Regions from separate parts of the Pseudoalteromonas sp. 120-MNA-CIBAN-0494 genome, predicted to be linked through region 2. Evidence: predicted binding sites of a transcription regulator. Region 2 holds the regulator's gene; each other region holds the start of a gene.
The links. The regulator sigma-54, encoded in region 2, starts transcription at its own class of promoters, with help from an activator protein. The targets are predictions, from matches to a motif close to GTTGGCACGNNNNTNGNNT.
Positions count from the first base shown of each region.

Region 1: AAEY55_RS04870 (flagellar basal body rod protein FlgF) is a predicted target of sigma-54. The motif match lies at 2,649-2,667, and genes of this name have one in related genera.
Region 3: glnA (glutamate--ammonia ligase) is a predicted target of sigma-54. The motif match lies at 2,716-2,734, and genes of this name have one in related genera.
Region 4: AAEY55_RS11780 (EF-hand domain-containing protein) is a predicted target of sigma-54. The motif match lies at 2,776-2,794, and genes of this name have one in related genera.

Region 1 covers NZ_JBEOOE010000004.1:97,164-101,942, reverse strand. The annotation lists gene flgC (flagellar basal body rod protein FlgC) at 1-252, shown strand, start outside; gene AAEY55_RS04880 (flagellar hook assembly protein FlgD) at 266-943, shown strand; gene flgE (flagellar hook protein FlgE) at 993-2,369, shown strand; gene AAEY55_RS04870 (flagellar basal body rod protein FlgF) at 2,703-3,446, shown strand; gene flgG (flagellar basal-body rod protein FlgG) at 3,468-4,256, shown strand; gene flgH (flagellar basal body L-ring protein FlgH) at 4,273-4,779, shown strand, end outside.
Region 2 covers NZ_JBEOOE010000002.1:134,772-139,550, forward strand. The annotation lists gene lptA (lipopolysaccharide transport periplasmic protein LptA) at 1-434, shown strand, start outside; gene lptB (LPS export ABC transporter ATP-binding protein) at 431-1,156, shown strand; gene AAEY55_RS02345 (RNA polymerase factor sigma-54) at 1,226-2,719, shown strand; gene hpf (ribosome hibernation promoting factor) at 2,746-3,033, shown strand; gene ptsN (PTS IIA-like nitrogen regulatory protein PtsN) at 3,038-3,490, shown strand; gene rapZ (RNase adapter RapZ) at 3,512-4,357, shown strand; gene AAEY55_RS02365 (HPr family phosphocarrier protein) at 4,401-4,673, shown strand.
Region 3 covers NZ_JBEOOE010000006.1:48,989-53,767, forward strand. The annotation lists gene glnL (nitrogen regulation protein NR(II)) at 1-525, opposite strand, end outside; gene AAEY55_RS06310 (DUF4124 domain-containing protein) at 618-1,139, opposite strand; gene glnA (glutamate--ammonia ligase) at 1,255-2,661, opposite strand; gene typA (translational GTPase TypA) at 3,171-4,779, shown strand, end outside.
Region 4 covers NZ_JBEOOE010000018.1:28,224-33,002, reverse strand. The annotation lists gene yfbV (terminus macrodomain insulation protein YfbV) at 1-228, shown strand, start outside; gene AAEY55_RS11795 (putative RNA methyltransferase) at 242-1,063, opposite strand; gene AAEY55_RS11790 (energy-coupling factor ABC transporter permease) at 1,060-1,707, opposite strand; gene xthA (exodeoxyribonuclease III) at 1,712-2,518, opposite strand; gene AAEY55_RS11780 (EF-hand domain-containing protein) at 2,834-3,355, shown strand; gene scpB (SMC-Scp complex subunit ScpB) at 3,508-4,098, shown strand; gene rluB (23S rRNA pseudouridine(2605) synthase RluB) at 4,095-4,779, shown strand, end outside.

The DNA of each region.
Region 1 (4,779 bases), on a different contig from region 2:
AGTAATCCACAGGGCTCCGCTGTTGGCGTTAAAGTATTAGGTATTGTTGAGAGCAACAAACCATTACAAATTGAATATAACCCAAACCATCCAAGTGCGGATGAAAATGGCTATATCTATAAACCCAACGTTAATGTTGTTGAGGAGATGGCAAACATGATTTCTGCCTCTCGTTCGTATCAAACAAATGTGCAAGTTGCCGATGCAGCAAAGCAAATGTTAAGTAAAACACTGCTGCTAGGCCAGCGGTAACAGAGGGTAGGTTATGAGTAACGATATTAGTACATCTTCATCCTATTTAGACTCTTTACGGTGGCAAGAAAAACAAGCAGCCAGTAAAGACAAGAGTGATGCGTTAACCCAAGAAGATTTTTTCTCATTACTAACGCAGCAACTGTCGTTTCAAGATCCGAGTAAACCGGCTGATAACGATCAGATGATTGCGCAAATGACTAGCTTTACTATGGCTGAGGGAATTTCAAATTTAAACTCTAACTTTGAAGCTTTAGCTGCATCAATGACATCAAATTCAGCACTGCAAGCATCTACATTAGTAGGTAAGCAGGCGCTTTTAGAGTCTGACACGTTAGATTTAAATGAAGCAGGTGATGCACGAGGCTCAGTTGTTGCCGAAAAGCCAGTTGAAAGCTTAAAGCTTAGAATTGAAGACGAGTCTGGGCAGTTAGTTAAAACTATAGATTTAGGCTCGCAACCAGCAGGTGCAGTGCGTTTTGCATGGGATGGTAAAAATGAAGCAGGTGAGCGCCTACCCCCTGGTGAATATAAAATTAAAGCCGAGGGGAGTACTAATGGTGAGTTTTCGAGCCTGCCAATTGCTACCTTTAAAAATATTGAGAGTGTGAATATTAATGGTGCAAATGGCATCATTATTAACACTAAAGAAGGTGCGGTTAGGCTGACTGATGTTGCAGAAATCGCGTAAAAGATTCATTAGCCAGCGGGCTAAAAATTAAATAGTTTAGAGGTCAATTATGAGCTTCAATATTGCATTATCCGGCCTTGCTGCCGCACAAAAAGATTTAAACGTTACGGCAAATAATATAGCCAACGTAAATACTACGGGTTTTAAAGAGTCGCGCGCAGAATTTGCTGACGTGTATGCATCGTCGGTATTTAGTTCGGGTAAAACAAAAAATGGTGACGGCGTGCAAACGACTATGGTTGCACAACAATTTCATCAAGGATCATTACAGTTTACCAATAACTCGTTAGATTTAGCGATTACCGGTGAAGGTTACTTTGCAACCAGCCAAGACCTAGGCGCGCAAGATTTTACTTACACACGTGCCGGCGCATTTAAGTTAAACAAAGACAACTTTGTGGTAGATGCAAATGGCAGCTTTTTACAAGGCTTTCCGGTTGACCCTTCAACAGGCGATACTACATCAGTGAGTTTAAGTACTTCATCGGCTTTACAAATACCTGACTCGTCAGGATCGCCGCGTGCTACTTCGAGTGTGTATAGCTCGTTTAATTTAGATTCACGATCAATTGCACCTACAATTGCGTTTAACCCTTCAGAAAGTGCGACGTATAATTCATCAACCTCAACAACCGTATATGACTCACTCGGTGAGCCACATGTATTGCAGCTGTTTTTTGTAAAAAGCGACCCTGCAGTACCCGGTAATGAAAATCAATGGAGCGTACATTCAACACTTGATGGTAAATCCTTTGGTGCCAATGGGGTTGAGCAAACAGTAGCTCCGTACACTCCTATGACTACTTTTAAGTTTGACTCAAGTGGTTTACCGCAAAGTACAACTATTAATGGTATAGAAACACCAAACGTAAGTAATACTTTTAATCCATTGTCTATTGCAGCTGGTGGCGGTGGTAATGCGGGGCTTTCTGATTTATTAACCAATGGCGCTACCTTCCCAGCGCCTGTTGAAATTAACTGGCGTGATGAAACCGGTACAGCTAATAAAATACCTACTCAATACGCAAGTCGCTTTGAAGTAAAAGCACTTGAGCAAGACGGTGCAACGGTTGGCCGCTTAGCGGGTATTGATATTGGCGCCGACGGTAAAGTTGTAGCTTCGTACAGTAATGGCGACTCAACATTTTTAGGCCAAGTGGCTATGGTGCGTTTTTCAAACTCACAAGGTTTACAACAAGTGGGCAGTACAGGTTGGAAAGCGAGTATAGCGTCAGGCGAGCCTATTGCCGGTGAACCAGGCTCTGGCACCTTAGGTAATATCAACTCATCAGCGCTTGAGCAGTCAAACGTAAACTTAACTAACGAACTAGTTGATTTAATTAGCGCACAGCGTAATTTCCAAGCAAACTCGCGAGCGCTGGAAGTTAACTCAACGATTCAGCAAAGTATTCTACAAATTAGATAAAGCACAATTTATTAATTTGAATATTCAAGGCTGCTTAATTGCAGCCTTTTTTGTTTATAAGATCAGGTTTGAGGCGTCAGGTATCAGGTTTTAGGCAGAAATTTAAAGAGCAGGTTTGAGGCATCAGGTATCAGGTTTTAGGTAGAAATTTAAAGAGCAGATTTGAGGCGTCAGGTATCAACCTAGAACCTAGCCCCTAGAACCTCATCCCTATAATTTCTGCAGCTACCGGCGGTATAGCACATTGCTTGGTGGTGCAGTTTTACTGCTGTATTTAACAATGGCGCATATATTGCATTTGTTCTTACATAGATTTTTAAGTGAGTCGATGTTATGGATAAAATGGTCTACATTGCCGCGTCTGGCGCTAAGCAAAGCTTAATGGGGCTTGCCCTTAAAGCCAATAATTTGGCGAACGCAAATACCACAGGTTTTAAAGCCGACTTTGCCCAAGCTCGATCTATGCAAGCGTTTGGTGAAGGTTTGCCATCGCGGGTGTTTTCTATGGAAGAGCGCCCAGGTTCAAACATGACATCGGGTGGCATACAGCAAACCGGTCGCGAGCTCGACATTGCCATGAGCGATAATGCCTGGCTAAGTGTACAAGACGCCTCCGGCAACGAAGCTTATACAAAAGTAGGTACGCTTAATATTACCGCCGAAGGCATGTTAGTCACCAGCGGTGGTCGTCAAGTAATTGGCGAAGGCGGCCCTATTATTTTGCCAGTCCCGATTGAAAAAATAGAATTTAGTAAAGACGGTGCCATACAAGTACGCCCACAAGGCGCGCCGGCTAACTTTTTAGAAGAGGTTGATCGTTTAAAAGTGGTTGAGGCAAATAACTCAACACTTGAAAAAGGTAACGATGGTTTATTTAGACCAAAACCAAATCAAACGGTTGAAACCTCAGCTAACGTACAAGTGATAAGCGGCGCATTAGAAATGTCGAACGTTAATCCGGTACACGAAATGGTCGATATGATCAGCCATCAACGCCAATTTGAATTACAAGTAAAGCTAATGAAAACAGCAGAAGAAATAGATCAATCGCAAGATCAGCTGTTGCGCATAGTTTAACTTTAAAATGAGGACACGATTATGAATCCAGCATTGTGGATCAGTAAAACAGGGCTTGACGCCCAACAAACCGACATTTCGGTTATTTCAAATAACTTAGCCAACGCCAGTACAGTTGGTTATAAAAAAAGCCGCGCCGTTTTTGAAGATTTACTATACCAAAACATTAATCAGCCAGGCGGTCGCTCATCGCAAGATACCGAAATGCCATCAGGTTTAATGCTAGGTGCTGGTGCCAAAGTGGTAGCTAACCAAAAAAACTTTTCGCAAGGTAATATGCTAACCACTGAAAATTCACTGGATTGGATGATTTCTGGTTCAGGCTTTTTTGAAGTACTGCAGCCAGATGGCAATATTGCTTATTCGCGCAACGGACAATTTACCACCGATGGCGACGGGCGAGTTGTAACCTCGGGTGCCGGTTATGTAGTTCAGCCTGAAATGAACGTACCCGACGACGCGCAATCAATCACTGTATCGCAAGACGGTGAAGTGTCTGTACGTGTTGCAGGGCAGGCCGACAACGTGGTTATTGGACAAATTACCATTAGTGACTTTATTAATCCGTCGGGCCTTGAGCCTATAGGGCAAAACCTTTACACCGAAACTGCAGTAAGTGGTGCGCCGGTGCAGGGTAACCCAGGGGTTGATGGGCTAGGCACTATTATTCAAGGCTCACTAGAAACGTCAAACGTAAACGTAACCGAAGAGTTGGTAAACCTAATAGAAACCCAGCGTGTTTACGAAATGAACTCAAAAGTAATTTCGGCAGTTGATGAAATGATGAGCTACATCAATCAGCAATTATAATATTTTAGAGGTTATTATGCGCAATATTATATTATTTGCAGCGGGTACTTTATTGTTAAGTGGCTGTGTGTCTACACAAAATAGTGACGTAGTACAAGACGACCCTTACTACGCACCCATGTACCCAGAACCCAATGTTGAACCGGCAGTTGCTAATGGCTCACTGTTTAATACGTATTTATCGAACGACTTATACGCCGATAAAAAAGCACTGCGTACCGGCGATATAATTACGGTTAAATTGCAAGAATCTACGCAAGCCTCTAAAGCGGCAAAAACAGAAACTGATAAACAGTCAGACGCAAAACTTGACCCCGTTATTGGTTTAGGCGGATTACCGGTAAATATTGGCGGCGACAGCATTCAATTTGGTATTGGCAGCGACGCGTCATTTAAAGGCGACTCAAAATCAAATCAGTCAAATAGTTTAGCCGGTGATATATCGGTAAACGTAATGCGTGTTTTACCTAATGGTAATTTAGTTATTCGCGGCGAAAAATGGCTAACGTTAAACTCGGGCGAA
Region 2 (4,779 bases):
CTGACCGACAAGAAGGTCAACTAAAAGAAAACGTTGGTATTTTTGATAAAAATGTCGAGATAATTCACGGCAATCGTCGTATAACCGCCGATCGTTTAGAAGTACATAAGCGCGACGAACTTGGCGATAATAAACAACTATTAATTGCCACGGGCAGCCCTGCATATTTTGAAGAAAAGCAAGCAGATGGTACTGTCATGAGCGCCAGCGCTAACGAAGTACGTTACGATGTAGCGAAACGTTTTTTAACCCTGGTAGGAGATGCAAACATTTCTCAAGCTGGGCAAAAAATTACGGCTAAAAGCATCACCTACGATATAGAGCAACAGCTTATAAGTGCTGAAAAAGATGAAAACTCAACTGATCGGGTACACACTATTTTAGTGCCTATAGACGTAAAAAAAGAACAAAAACTCAATAAAGGTCAGCCATGAGTACATTAAAAGCAGAGCTATTAGCAAAAAGCTATAAAGGCCGTGAAGTTGTTAAAAATGTAGGACTTGAAGTAAAAGCTGGCAGCATTGTTGGTTTACTTGGCCCAAATGGCGCAGGTAAAACCACTACCTTTTACATGATTGTAGGCTTAGTTCCTAGCGACAAAGGTAAAATATTAATTGATGATAACGATATTACCTTACTTCCTATGCACAGCCGTGCTCGTTTAGGTATTGGTTATTTACCACAAGAATCTTCTATTTTTAGAAAGCTCACTGTGTATCAAAATTTAATGGCTATTTTAGAAACGCGTAAGCAACTAAATAAACAAGCCAGGGAAGAAACCCTAAATAGTTTGTTGGACGAATTTAGCCTGCAACATATTCGCGACAGCTTAGGTATGGCGCTATCTGGTGGTGAACGTCGCCGCGTAGAAATAGCACGTGCTTTAGCTGCAGATCCTAAATTTATATTGCTTGATGAGCCCTTTGCTGGCGTGGATCCTATTTCAGTGCTCGATATTAAAAAAATTATAGAACACCTTAAAAATCGTGGTATTGGCGTACTAATTACCGACCACAATGTAAGGGAAACCCTTGATGTTTGTGAAAAAGCCTACATTGTTTCTCATGGGGAGCTAATTGCATCTGGTACTCCTGAATTTGTATTAAACGATAAAACAGTACGTGATGTTTATTTAGGCGAGCAGTTCAAACTGTAATATTTATGTTATTACTATAAGCATCTGCTAAGATTAATCATATCAATTTATAAGGATTGTTAGAGATAAATGAGGCAATCATTACAGCTGCGCATGGGCCAGCAACTTACAATGACTCCGCAACTGCAACAGGCTATTCGCTTATTGCAGCTTAGTACCTTGGATCTCCAGCAAGAAATACAAGAAGCACTTGATAGCAACCCATTACTTGAAGTTGATGAACAAGATTACACGGAAGAATCAGCAGGTAAAAACGAGCAAAAAGCAGATGACATTACTGTTAGCGCCTCTGCTGACGACACCCCAAGCGAGTATGAGCAAGATAGCGGTGAAGCACTAAATAAAGACACCATAAGCGACGACATGGCCATGGATGTATCATGGGATGAATATATGAGCGCAGCGCCTGCCTCTTCATCAGGGCCAATGCCTGAAGATGAATCTATTTATCAAGGTGCATCAACCGAAACCCTGCATGAATACTTAATGTGGCAATTACAGCTCACCCCTTTTAGCCCTACCGACGAAGCTATTGCCATAGCTATCGTTGAAGCCGTAGATGACTCTGGTATTTTAACCCTCAGTTGCGAAGACCTTTTAGCAAGCTTTAACCAAGAAACTGACGACGAACACGAAGTAGAACTAGATGAAATAGAAGCAGTGCTAAAGCGCATTCAATTATTTGATCCTGTTGGTATTGCAGCTCGCAGCTTGCAAGAATGCTTATGCATTCAATTAAATCAATTTGATAAAGACACCCCTTATATTAACGAAACAAAAATGGTGTTAACTGATCATATCGATTTACTCGCTGCTCGCGACTATCGTACGTTAATGAAAAAAACTAAGCTCAAAGAAGAAGAGCTTAAAGAAATAATGACACTTATTCATACGCTTAATCCTAAGCCTGCGGATACTATTGTCAGAGAAGAGTCTGAATACGTTATACCTGACGTGTCTGTTAAAAAAATAAAAGGCCGCTGGGTGGTAGAGCTAAACCCAGATAGCATGCCAAAAATACGTGTTAACAGCCAATATGCGGCTATGTCTCGTACAGTAAAATCCAGCGGTGACAGCCAATTTATTCGCTCGCACTTACAAGAAGCTAAATGGTTTATTAAAAGCCTAGAAAGTAGAAACGAAACGCTCCTGAAAGTAACTAATTGTATTGTTAAGCAGCAACAAGCGTTTTTTGAACATGGCCCAGAAGCCATGAAACCTATGGTATTAAACGATGTTGCCGAAATAGTTGAAATGCACGAGTCGACTATTTCACGGGTCACTACGCAAAAATATATGCACACTCCACGTGGCATTTTTGAGCTTAAGTACTTTTTTTCAAGCCATGTAAGCACCGAAAATGGTGGCGAATGTTCATCAACTGCCATACGTGCCCTGATTAAAAAGTTGATAGCTGCAGAAAACTTAGCCAAACCATTGAGTGATAGCAAGATTGCAGATATATTGGCTGAGCAAGGAATTAAAGTAGCTAGACGGACAATTGCAAAATATCGCGAATCTCTGGCTATTCCCCCGTCGAATCAACGTAAAAGCTTGATTTAAGACGTACAACAAAGAGGAAAATGCTGATGCAACTAAACTTAACTGGTCGTCATGTAGACATTACAGACTCATTAAGAGACTATGTAAATAATAAATTTGCAAAGCTGCAAAGACACTCAGATCACATAACTAATGTGCATGTTATTCTCGATGTAGAAAAATTAAGTCAAAAAGCTGAAGCAACAATTTTTGTAAGTGGCGCTGAGCTATTTGCATCGACCGAACACCAAGATATGTACGCTGCCATTGACTCGTTGATTGACAAACTCGATCGTCAAGTAATTAAACACAAAGAGAAGTTTGCTCGACACTAACACTATGAAATTAAGCTCACTTATATGCCAGGACTGCAGCAAAGCTGTGGTCCTTTTTAATAGTAAAAAAAGAATTTTAGAATTCATCAGTGAACTCGCGCATAAAAAAATGCCGTATTTACCTCAGCAAGATATTCTCACTGCTTTATTGGCAAGAGAAAAGCTAGGTAGTACCGGTATTGGCCGAGGAATAGCAATTCCACATGGCCGTATGAGCGGGGCACAAGAGCCTCTTGCCTTAATTTTAATAAGCGAAACCGCTATTAATTTTGATGCAATTGATAATCGTCCAGTTGATATTTTTGTTGCGCTTATAGTGCCCGATGGCGATAACCAGCAGCACTTGAAAACACTAGCCACAATAGCTGATAAACTAAACGATAAAGAGTTTTGTAAGCAATTGCGTGCGGCAAAGTCTGATGAAGCGTTATACCAAGTTATTTTGGATCAATCCTAGTTACTAATAAAGGGGTGGTAAATGGAATTAATTATTATAAGTGGCCGATCAGGTTCTGGTAAGTCAGTTGCTTTACGTGTTGTAGAAGATTTAGGTTACTATTGTGTAGATAATATTCCGGTAAATTTGCTGCCTTCATTAGTGCGCAGTGTCTCTGATAACTACGATAAAATAGCCGTTAGTATAGACGTGCGTAACCTGCCTAAAGACCAGCAGCAGTTTAACGATATTCTTGAGTACTTGCCCGACTTTGCTAAACCAACGTTATTTTATTTAGATAGCGACGATCAAACGTTAATCCGCCGTTATTCAGAAACACGTCGCTTGCACCCGCTTTCGATTGATTCGCTACCGCTAGATTTAGCAATAAAAAAGGAAAAAGAATTACTCGATGTACTCGTAACGCGGGCTGATCATGTCATTGATACAACCGATTTAAGTGTGCATCAACTTGCTGAATCTATGCGTGAAACCATACTCGGTAAAAAAGACAAACAGCTTATCATTACCTTTGAGTCGTTTGGCTTTAAGCATGGTATTCCCAAAGGTGCTGATTATGTTTTTGATGCGCGTTTTTTACCAAACCCACACTGGGAACCGGAGCTCAAGCCTTTAACTGGATTAGATCAACCAGTAAAAGATTATTTAGCTAGTCATAGTATTGTGCAAAAATTCACTTGGCAAATTCAAACCTTTGTACAAACGTGGTTACCACACCTAGAGCGTAATAATCGCAGTTATTTAACCATTGCTATTGGTTGTACTGGTGGTCAGCACCGCTCAGTTTATTTAGCGCAAACAATTGGTGAAAGCTTTGCTATGTCTCACCCTAATGTAAAAATTCGCCATCGCGAGCAAGAAAAATAATTCAATTTAAATAATCATCTGTTCAGCTTAAGTAGAGTATCTTATGCGCTTAGAAAATACATTTTTAATAAAAAACAAGCTAGGCCTGCATGCTAGAGCTGCTACCGTATTAGCACAATTAGCGGTACAATTTGACGCATCTATTACCTTATTTCAAGATGAAAAAGAAGCCGCTGGCGATAGCGTACTGGCTTTAATGTTACTAGAAAGCAGCCAAGGTAAAGAAGTAAAAGTAGTGTGCGAAGGACCCGATGCAGAGCATGCTTTACATGCCGTTGGCCAATTAATAGCGCAGCGCTTTAACGAACAAGAATAGTAGGCACTTTATTTAAACCAAGTAAACGAGCTAAAATATAGGGTTAGTGAAACCTTAAGCTAGTTTGGCTAAAAAAAGTAAGATAAACTGAACGAAGTTAATGACT
Region 3 (4,779 bases), on a different contig from region 2:
ACATTCATTTCTTTCTTGCTGGTCTACCTCGTATTGCAATAACTGCGCCGCTCCGCGAATTCCCCCTAAAGGGTTTTTAATTTCGTGCGCTAAACCTCGAATTAAATTACGTGCGGCTTGGTATTGGTGCATTTGATTTGATGCTTGATCGAATTTAATTTCATCATCGGTTTGCCGACATTCTAATAAAATATAAAGTGCACCTTGGTATTTTATCTGTTTTGAACTGACTGCTAATTTAGCATGGCGAGAATCAACAAATACCACGTCAGCCCTATGCTGGTGGCAATCTACGCCATCAATTAAAGAGTATTGCGCTATGCGTTTTAAATCGATTGAATGGTAGTTAAATAAATCATCAAAAGACTGCCCTAATAAACGCTTAGTGCCTAAACCAAGTAGTTCACTGGTACTGGTATTGGCATAAATAAGCGTAAAGCTTTCGTTTAAAAGCATCACGGCGGTGGTTTGATTTTGCCATATGGCATTGAGTAGCTCAGGGCTAAAGTGTGTGTTATTAAGCATTGTTGCACCATTTTAGTGCGCCTGTGTTTTCAGGCAAGTAATTTAATGAAATTGCACTGCAATTGCTATTTTTAATGTGAATTAGGTGGGAGTTAATTACCTAAGCTTAAGCCTTTTCTATGCATAAAAAATACACTCAATGGGCTTGTCGCAATGACTTGGTTTTGTTTGTTGTACAGCTTAACTTGCAGAGTGTGCTCACCACGCTCTACATCTCTTAAAGCAAAGGTTGAGGTATCACTTGCTGCGCCATAGGCTTTACCATCAAGAAATAGCTGTATTGTAAAGTCGTTTTCAAAGCGGGGGGTAATGCGAGTAGATACATACACAGAGCCGGTGTTTTCACGAATAGTTTTCTGATGCTCAGGCGATGCAATACCAATACTAAATGCAACCGGCTGCGCTTTAGTTTGATTATTTAATATATCAGTATTTGTTGCAGGCATGGTTAAATCTTGGCTGGTGAGTTTTATCTCTTTGGCGCCAATATGGGGGGTATCTGAAAACACCAGTACGCCATTTTTATCTTTCCATGCGTAAATTTTTTTTTCACCAGCGTAACTACAAACACTTAATAATGAAGTAATTAGTAGTAATAAAATCTTGCTACTCACTCTGCAACCCTGCATTTTTAACATTAACTTTACTTTAGTGGAGAAAGTACTAATTTACCATTAAAAAAGCCCGCAAAGCGGGCTTAAAGGTATATTTTATAACTGTTAATTAAAATTAACAGCTGTAATACATTTCAAACTCAATTGGGTGCGTTGTCATGTTAAGTCTTTCAACTTCTTGACTCTTAAGTTTAATGTAAGCATCAATTAAATCATTAGAGAACACGTCACCTTGATTTAAAAACTCACGGTCAGCATCAAGAGATGCCAGTGCTTCTTCTAATGAAGAGGCAACGGTTGGAATTTCTGCTGCTTCTTCTGCAGGTAGGTCGTATAAATCTTTATCCATTGCATCACCAGGATGGATTTTATTTTTAATTCCATCAAGGCCAGCCATAAGCATGGCAGCAAAAGCAAGATACGGGTTAGCCGTTGCATCAGGGAAGCGTACTTCAATACGACGACCTTTAGCTGATGGTACTACCGGAATACGAATTGATGCAGAACGGTTACGTGCAGAGTATGCAAGCATTACTGGTGCTTCGTAACCTGGTACTAAACGTTTGTACGAGTTAGTAGAGGCATTAGCAAACGCATTAATTGCTTTAGCATGTTTAATAATACCGCCAATGTAATAAAGCGCATCTTCAGAAAGACCGCCGTACTTATCACCTGCAAATAAGTTAACACCGTCTTTAGCTAACGACTGATGACAATGCATACCAGAACCGTTATCGCCAACAATAGGTTTAGGCATAAAAGTGGCTGTTTTGCCGTATAAATGAGCCATGTTATGAATAACATATTTCATTTCTTGAATTTCATCGGCTTTAATCACCATAGTATTAAAGCGCGTAGCAATTTCGTTTTGTCCTGCAGTTGCTACTTCGTGATGATGTGCTTCAACAACTTGTCCCATTTCTTCTAATACTAGACAAGTAGCAGAGCGCCAATCTTGAAAGTCATCAACAGGAGCAACTGGGAAGTAACCGCCTTTAACGCCAGGGCGATGACCTGTATTGCCGTCTGCGTATTCTTTATCTGAGTTCCAAGCAGCTTGCTTAGAATCGATTTTGTACATAGAGCCAGACATGTCTGTTTTATATTTTACGTCATCAAATACGAAGAACTCTGGCTCTGGGCCAAATAAAACCGTATCAGCAATACCCGTAGAGCGCATATATTCTTCAGCACGCTTTGCTACAGAGCGAGGATCGCGCTCGTAACCTTGTAATGTAGAAGGCTCTACTACGTCACAACGTATAATTAATGTGGCTTCTTCAGTGAATGGGTCAAGCTTAGCTGATTCAGCAACAGGCATTAACACCATGTCTGATTCGTTTATGCCTTTCCAGCCAGCAATTGAAGAACCATCGAACATTTTACCATCTTCAAAAAAGTCTTCATCAATTTGGTGATGAGGAATTGAAATATGCTGCTCTTTACCTTTTGTATCAGTAAAGCGTAAATCAATGAACTTAACGTCATTTTCTTTAATAAAATCTAAAACCGATTGCGACATGTGTCCTCCAACTATAAGGTTTTGTTATTGCTGCTTAAATGCTTTGTGTTTTATAAGCTGATTTTGTGCCACTATTGTAACTTAATGTTTATAAACATAAAAAATACAAAAGTAATAACGGCTGTTTCTAATGCGCACCATTATGGTGCGTAAATGCTTCAATATAGTGCAACAGTTACAGAGTAAAAAGTTGCTCGCTATTTAATCGTGATAGACTAACATAAAGTAAATACAAAAGACTGACCAAAATAGCAATAAAGTCATTAAAGTGGAGGTTTTTATAAAAATATTAAAAATTTTATTTTTATAATTAGTTAATTTAAAACAGTAGGTTAAATAAAAAAACCAGAAAGTTTGCAAATTTATTTTGGATAAACTTTCATCCATTCCATTTATAAGGGATAATATGCGCCCTTTTAAATCCTATGCTGGGACATCTCGTGAAAACGCAGGTGAGTGCGTAAGCCCCTGCAGGATCAATGAGATTCAATTTCTCTGAGTGAATATTAATGAGTATCGAAAAGATAAGAAATATAGCAATTATCGCCCACGTTGACCACGGTAAAACTACACTGGTTGACAAACTGCTTGAGTTTTCAGGCACATTAGAAACACGCGGCGGTAATGAAGAGCGCGTGATGGATTCAAACGATATAGAAAGAGAACGTGGTATTACCATTTTAGCGAAAAACACCGCTATTTCATGGAACGGCTACCACATTAATATCGTAGATACTCCAGGACACGCCGATTTCGGTGGTGAAGTGGAACGCGTACTTTCAATGGCTGACTCAGTATTACTAATTGTTGACGCTCAAGAAGGCCCAATGCCACAAACGCGTTTTGTTACGCAAAAGGCATTTGCGCAAGGTTTAAAGCCAATCGTAGTAATTAACAAAATCGACAAGCCAAGTGCACGTCCTGATTGGGTTATGGATCAAATCTTTGATTTATTCGATAACTTAGGCGCCACTGACGAGCAGTTAGATTTTAAAGTAATCTATGCATCAGCAATCAACGGCTGGGCAACATTAGATTTAGACGAGCCATCTGATAACATGGATGCCATGTTCCAAATGATCGTTGACGAAGTATCACCACCAGATGCAGATCCTGAAGGTGACTTCCAAATGCAGATTTCTCAACTTGATTACAACTCATACGTGGGTGTAATTGGTGTTGGTCGTATCAAGCGTGGTTCTGTTGCTCCAAACCAACAAGTAACTATTATTAGTGCTGATGGTACTAAACGTAACGGTAAAATTGGTACAGTACAAAGCTACTTAGGCCTTGAGCGTATTGAAACAGACCGTGGTTATGCAGGTAACATTGTTACTGTAACCGGTATTGGCGAGCTTAAGATTTCAGATACTGTTTGTTGTCCTACTAACGTTGAAGCATTACCACCACTAAGTGTTGATGAGCCAACAGTAACAATGACATTCTCTGTAAATAACTCACCGTTTTGTGGTAAAGAAGGTAAGTTTGTAACGTCACGTAATATTCGTGAGCGTTTAGACAAAGAGCTAGTACACAACGTAGCACTTCGCGTTGAAGATACTGCTAGCCCAGATAGCTTCCGTGTTTCTGGCCGTGGTGAATTACACCTAGGTATCTTAATCGAAAATATGCGTCGTGAAGGTTACGAGCTTGCTGTATCTCGTCCAGAGGTAATTTTGCGTACTGTTGACGGTGTATTAGAAGAACCGTTTGAAACAGTAACAATTGACTGTCAAGAAGAGCATCAGGGTTCTGTAATGGAGCAAGTTGGCCTACGTAAAGGTGAGCTTACTAACATGTCTCCAGATGGCAAAGGCCGTATGCGTTTAGACTTTATTATCCCAAGCCGTGGCTTAATTGGTTTCCAAACTGATTTCATGACAATTACTTCGGGTTCTGGTCTTATGTACCATACGTTCGATCATTACGGTCCTCATAAAGGCGGTTCAATCGGTGTTCGTAAAAACGGCGTAATCATTGCAAATGCTACAGGTAAAGCACTGACTAACGCATTGTTTAACTTACAAGAGCGCGGCCGTTTATTCATCGGTCACGGTGTTGAAGTTTACGAAGGTATGGTTATCGGTATTCATAACCGTGATAACGACCTTACAGTTA
Region 4 (4,779 bases), on a different contig from region 2:
TTTTTTATATCGCTCCCTTTACAAGGTTTGTTATGGTTAGGAAAACGAGCGCAAACCGAGTTAGAGCCCGCCATGCAACGTTGGTATAACGAGCTTTATGCTAAAATGGTGGCTAATGGCTATCAAGCACAGCGTAGCGAAAAAAAGCCCCGTTACTTGGAGCTTGAAGAATTACTTAATGATATGTTTGATAAAATGGACAAAACGTTCACTAAAGAGCAATTTTAAGCGCCTGTTGCCTTTATATGTGCGCAACAGCTATGCTTTTATCTCTTGTGAATTGTGTAATATAAAACGATAAGGTGACATTATGTTCACCTTTTTCTTCGAGTGCTAACCAGTGCTCGGGTCTGAACTTCCACGCGAATGGTGTCATCATTATTAAGTTTTTAACGTCGCTAAAGTTTAAGGTAACTTGCTCAGTGATGAGTGTTTGCGATGTTTGTGTAAACATTGCAGGTACTTCTATTTGTGTATGTTCATTAACACTTGAGTAAATATACTCTTTTAACTCTTTTAAATGCTGAGGTCCGGGGCTTGCCACTACGAGTGTTGAACCGGGTTTAGCAAGTCTTGCTAGTTCTTGAGTAAATAATGGTGCGAATACACTGACCAATACATCGGCAAAGTAGCTTTTAAAAGGGGCTTGGCTAATGGATGCCACGCTAAAGTAACAATTGCTGTAGCGTTTTGCCGCATATTTTACCGCCGCCTTCGATATATCAACCCCGTACACAGTAGCTTGGGTATTACTAGCTAAAGCTTGGGTATAAAATCCTTCACCACACCCTAAGTCAATAATATTATTAGCTGCTATATTACTAATAATTTGGCCAAGTTCGTGCTGTAAAAAGGCATAATAGTTGCGCTCTAAAAAAGCGCGCCTAGCTTGCACCATTTCTAATGAGTCACCAGGTTGTTTTGAGTTTTTTTGCTGTACAGGCAATAAATTTACATAGCCTTCTTTTGCAAAGTCAAAACTATGGTTGTTTTCACAGCGAAGCATATTAGCTGTTTTTATTAGTAAGTTGCTACACAGTGGGCAGCTATATTCAAGACTCATGAGCCTAGGTAGTCCTTATCGTAAAAAGTTTTTACCCAATGTGGGCGATAAGTGATCATAATTGTAATAGCCATACCGTTTAACATGGCTTCTGGCAGCCAAATAATAGCGCTTAAGTAAACGTAATTATCTGCTAATTGTTGCCAGCTATATTGACCAATAGCAAGATAAAATAATGCCCCTAAAGCTATTTTTATACAGGCGATAAACCCAGCCGTAATAAACGCACATACAAATATATAAACAAAAAAGTGGCGCGGTAAATACTGATAACTAACAATAAAAGCCAAGTAGCTCAATAAAATAGGAATAAATGCGCCAATAAGCAATTGCACTGGCAGTAACTCAAACTCAATTAAACCAAATGCGGCTAATAGCGCCGTTGCCAGAACACTACTTAAAATAGTTAAACGCCAACCGAGTATAAGTGTAGCTGCAGTAATACCTAAAATATGTAAATCAAGGCCCGTTAAAATACCAGCTTTAATGCGCCATAAAACAGCAAACACCAACGCACATGCAAGTACTCCTGTTTGGCGTATGGGTACATTGTAGAGTGCTTTATAGGTCGCTTTATCAATACTAAATAAGCTTATAGCGATTACAAGGGCCCAAAGTAGCCCTTGCATTGGGAGGCTAAGCATAGGGTTATTTAAATTCAGACCAAATAGGGGCATGATCCGATGGCTTTTCGATGCCACGTAATTCGTAATCTATACCTGTGTCTATACAACGCGCGGCTAGCTCATGTGTTGCAAGTACAACATCAATTCGTAGGCCACGGTTATCTAAAAACCCTTTTGAGCGGTAGTCAAACCACGAGTATTGATCGCTGGTTTCTGGGTTTTGCTCTCTAAAGGTGTCTTTAAAGCCCCAATTAAGTAATGTTGCCAGCCATTCACGCTCTATCGGTTGAAAAGAACATTTACCGGTTTTTAACCAACGTTTAGCATTTACTTCGCCAATACCTATATCTAGGTTGGTAGGTGAAATATTAATATCGCCCATTACAATCACGTCTTCATCAGGGGTATGATTTGTTTGCAGGTGGGTCATTAAATCTTTATAAAACTGACGTTTATACGGGAACTTGGTTTCGTGATTAATGTTTTCACCTTGCGGGAAATAACCATTCATTACCGTTAAATCACGGCCATTGTCTTGCTCTACGGTAACACTGATCATGCGTTTTTGTGATTCTTCAGTATCAGTGGCAAAGCCTTTAAATACCGATTTAGGTTCTTTTTTGCATAACATAGCTACGCCGTAATGGGCTTTTTGGCCATGATAATAAACGTGATATCCCATTTTTTGTACATCTTCTAGTGGGAATGCCTCGTCATGAACTTTAATTTCTTGTAGGCCAATAATATCGGGTTGATGTTTGTCGATAATAGCTTGTAATTGATGAAGACGCGCACGCAGACCATTGATATTGAAAGAAATCACTTTCATAGCATATACCTTAAAATTGGTTCTATATAATGCGTTAAATTATATCAGTAAATACACTTACATAACACGCCCGAAACAAGGAAGTTATTGGCTGAACTTTTAAGTGTAAAAACACTCGCTGTAATGTCCGGTATTACACCAATATTTTGTGCAAAAATTACAAGGCATGAAGCAAAGCTTTCATTACTATAATGCGCTACGTTAGTTTTTTTATTTATGCTTTTGTTGTAACCAATTGATTTTAAGGGGTTAGTGTTTTTGGCATTTAACTTGTATTAGTTAAAGTGACATTAATTAACTACAAGGATACGTCTTATGAAAAAGTTAACATTAGCCTCTACTATTTTAGCAACGTTAAGCTTAGCAGCTTGTGCGTCTAACCAAGGGTTAGACAAAATTGATAGTGACTTTGCAAGTTTAGATAACGATAGTGATGGTTTTATTTCGAAAGTTGAAGCCGATGACGATAATATTTGGCAACACTTTTCAAATATTGATACAAATATGGATAATCAAATAAGTCGCAATGAATTTAATGCGTACATGCAATTAAATACCGGAAAAGTTGCCACAGACAGTGAAGTAAGCGAATCAGCATTTAAAGCGGATATTACTAAATTTGATAAAATACAAAGCAGTTTCTCGAGTTTAGATAACGATAAAAGTGGCTATATTTCGGTTGAAGAAGCAGACGATGATGATATTTCAAATCACTTTGGCTATATGGATGTAAATAAAGACAAGCGTGTTAGCAAACGTGAATTTGTAACTTACATAAAAAAATATGGCAATACAGTCGCTGAAGACGACGCACTTAAAAGCGCCAATAACAGCTAAGCACACCATTTTAAAGTGTGAGGAAGGAGCCAGTGCTGTGCACTGGCTTTTTTTGTGGCTTTGATTTACTAAATTGCTCGATATGTTTTCCTACTTTGCTGTAGTTCTGGCATAATAGTTGGCTGTGTGTGTTTATTAGTTTAAGAGCGTTTATGGTGGGTCGGCGAGTTAGTGATGAGCAATTAATTGAGATCATTGAAGCGGCGATTTTTGTTGCTGACAAACCATTAAGTAAACGTCATCTAAAGGATGTTGTTTTAGCCGATTTAGCAATATCTATGGTGCGTATAAACGATGCAATAATAGCAATACAAACACATTTTCAGACCCGTGGTATTCGTTTGGTAGAAGTAGGCAGTGGTTATCGTTTTCAGGCATGTAGTAGCTTAAGCCCTTGGCTAAGTAATTTATGGCAAGAACGCGCGCCCAAATATTCGCGTGCTTTGCTCGAAACATTATCGCTAATTGCTTATAGGCAGCCAATTACACGCGCCGAAATTGAACAAGTGCGTGGTGTTACTACGGGGTCAAATATTATTAAAACACTACTCGAAAGAGAGTGGGTTAAAGTGGTAGGCCACAAAGAAGTGCCGGGTAAGCCGGCGCTATATGCGACTACTAAACAATTTTTAGATTATTTTTCGATAACAGGTTTAGATAATTTACCTGCCTTGCCAGAGCAACAGCAAAGTAAAATTAACCAGTTATTAAGTGATCCTTCTGTGAGAGAACCATCCGAATGAGTGTTATACAAGGTGAAAAGTTACAAAAAGTCCTAGCCCGTGCTGGCGTAGGCTCACGCCGTGAAATGGAAAAATACATTGATGCAAACCGCGTTAGCGTTAACGGCAAAGTGGCTAAATTAGGCGATCGTGTTGAAGAAACAGATTCAATTCGCGTTGATGGCCATACAGTAAAAATTGAAGAAAAAGCGGATAGAATTTGTCGCGTAATTATGTATAACAAGCCTGAAGGTGAGTTAAGCACGCGTAAAGATCCTGAAGGTCGTCGTACTGTATTTGACCGACTCCCTCGTATTGATGGCGAGCGCTGGATTGCGGTTGGCCGATTAGATATTAATACCGCAGGCTTGATGCTATTTACTAACGATGGTGAATTAGCAAACCGACTCATGCACCCAAGTTACGAAGTTGAACGTGAATACTCAGCCCGTGTATTTGGTGAAGTAACCAAAGAAACCATTAAAAATTTAACCCGTGGTGTTGAACTTGAAGATGGCCCAGCAAAGTTTCTAACGGTTAATCCTATGGGCGGCGAAGGTATAAACCGTTGGTACAATGTAACGCTTAATGAAGGACGTAACCGAGAAGTTCGTCGTTTATGGCAATCACAAGAGGTGGAAGTTTCTCGCCTGATCCGTATTCGTTACGGTAAGTTAGAGCTGGATAAGCGCGTACCACAAG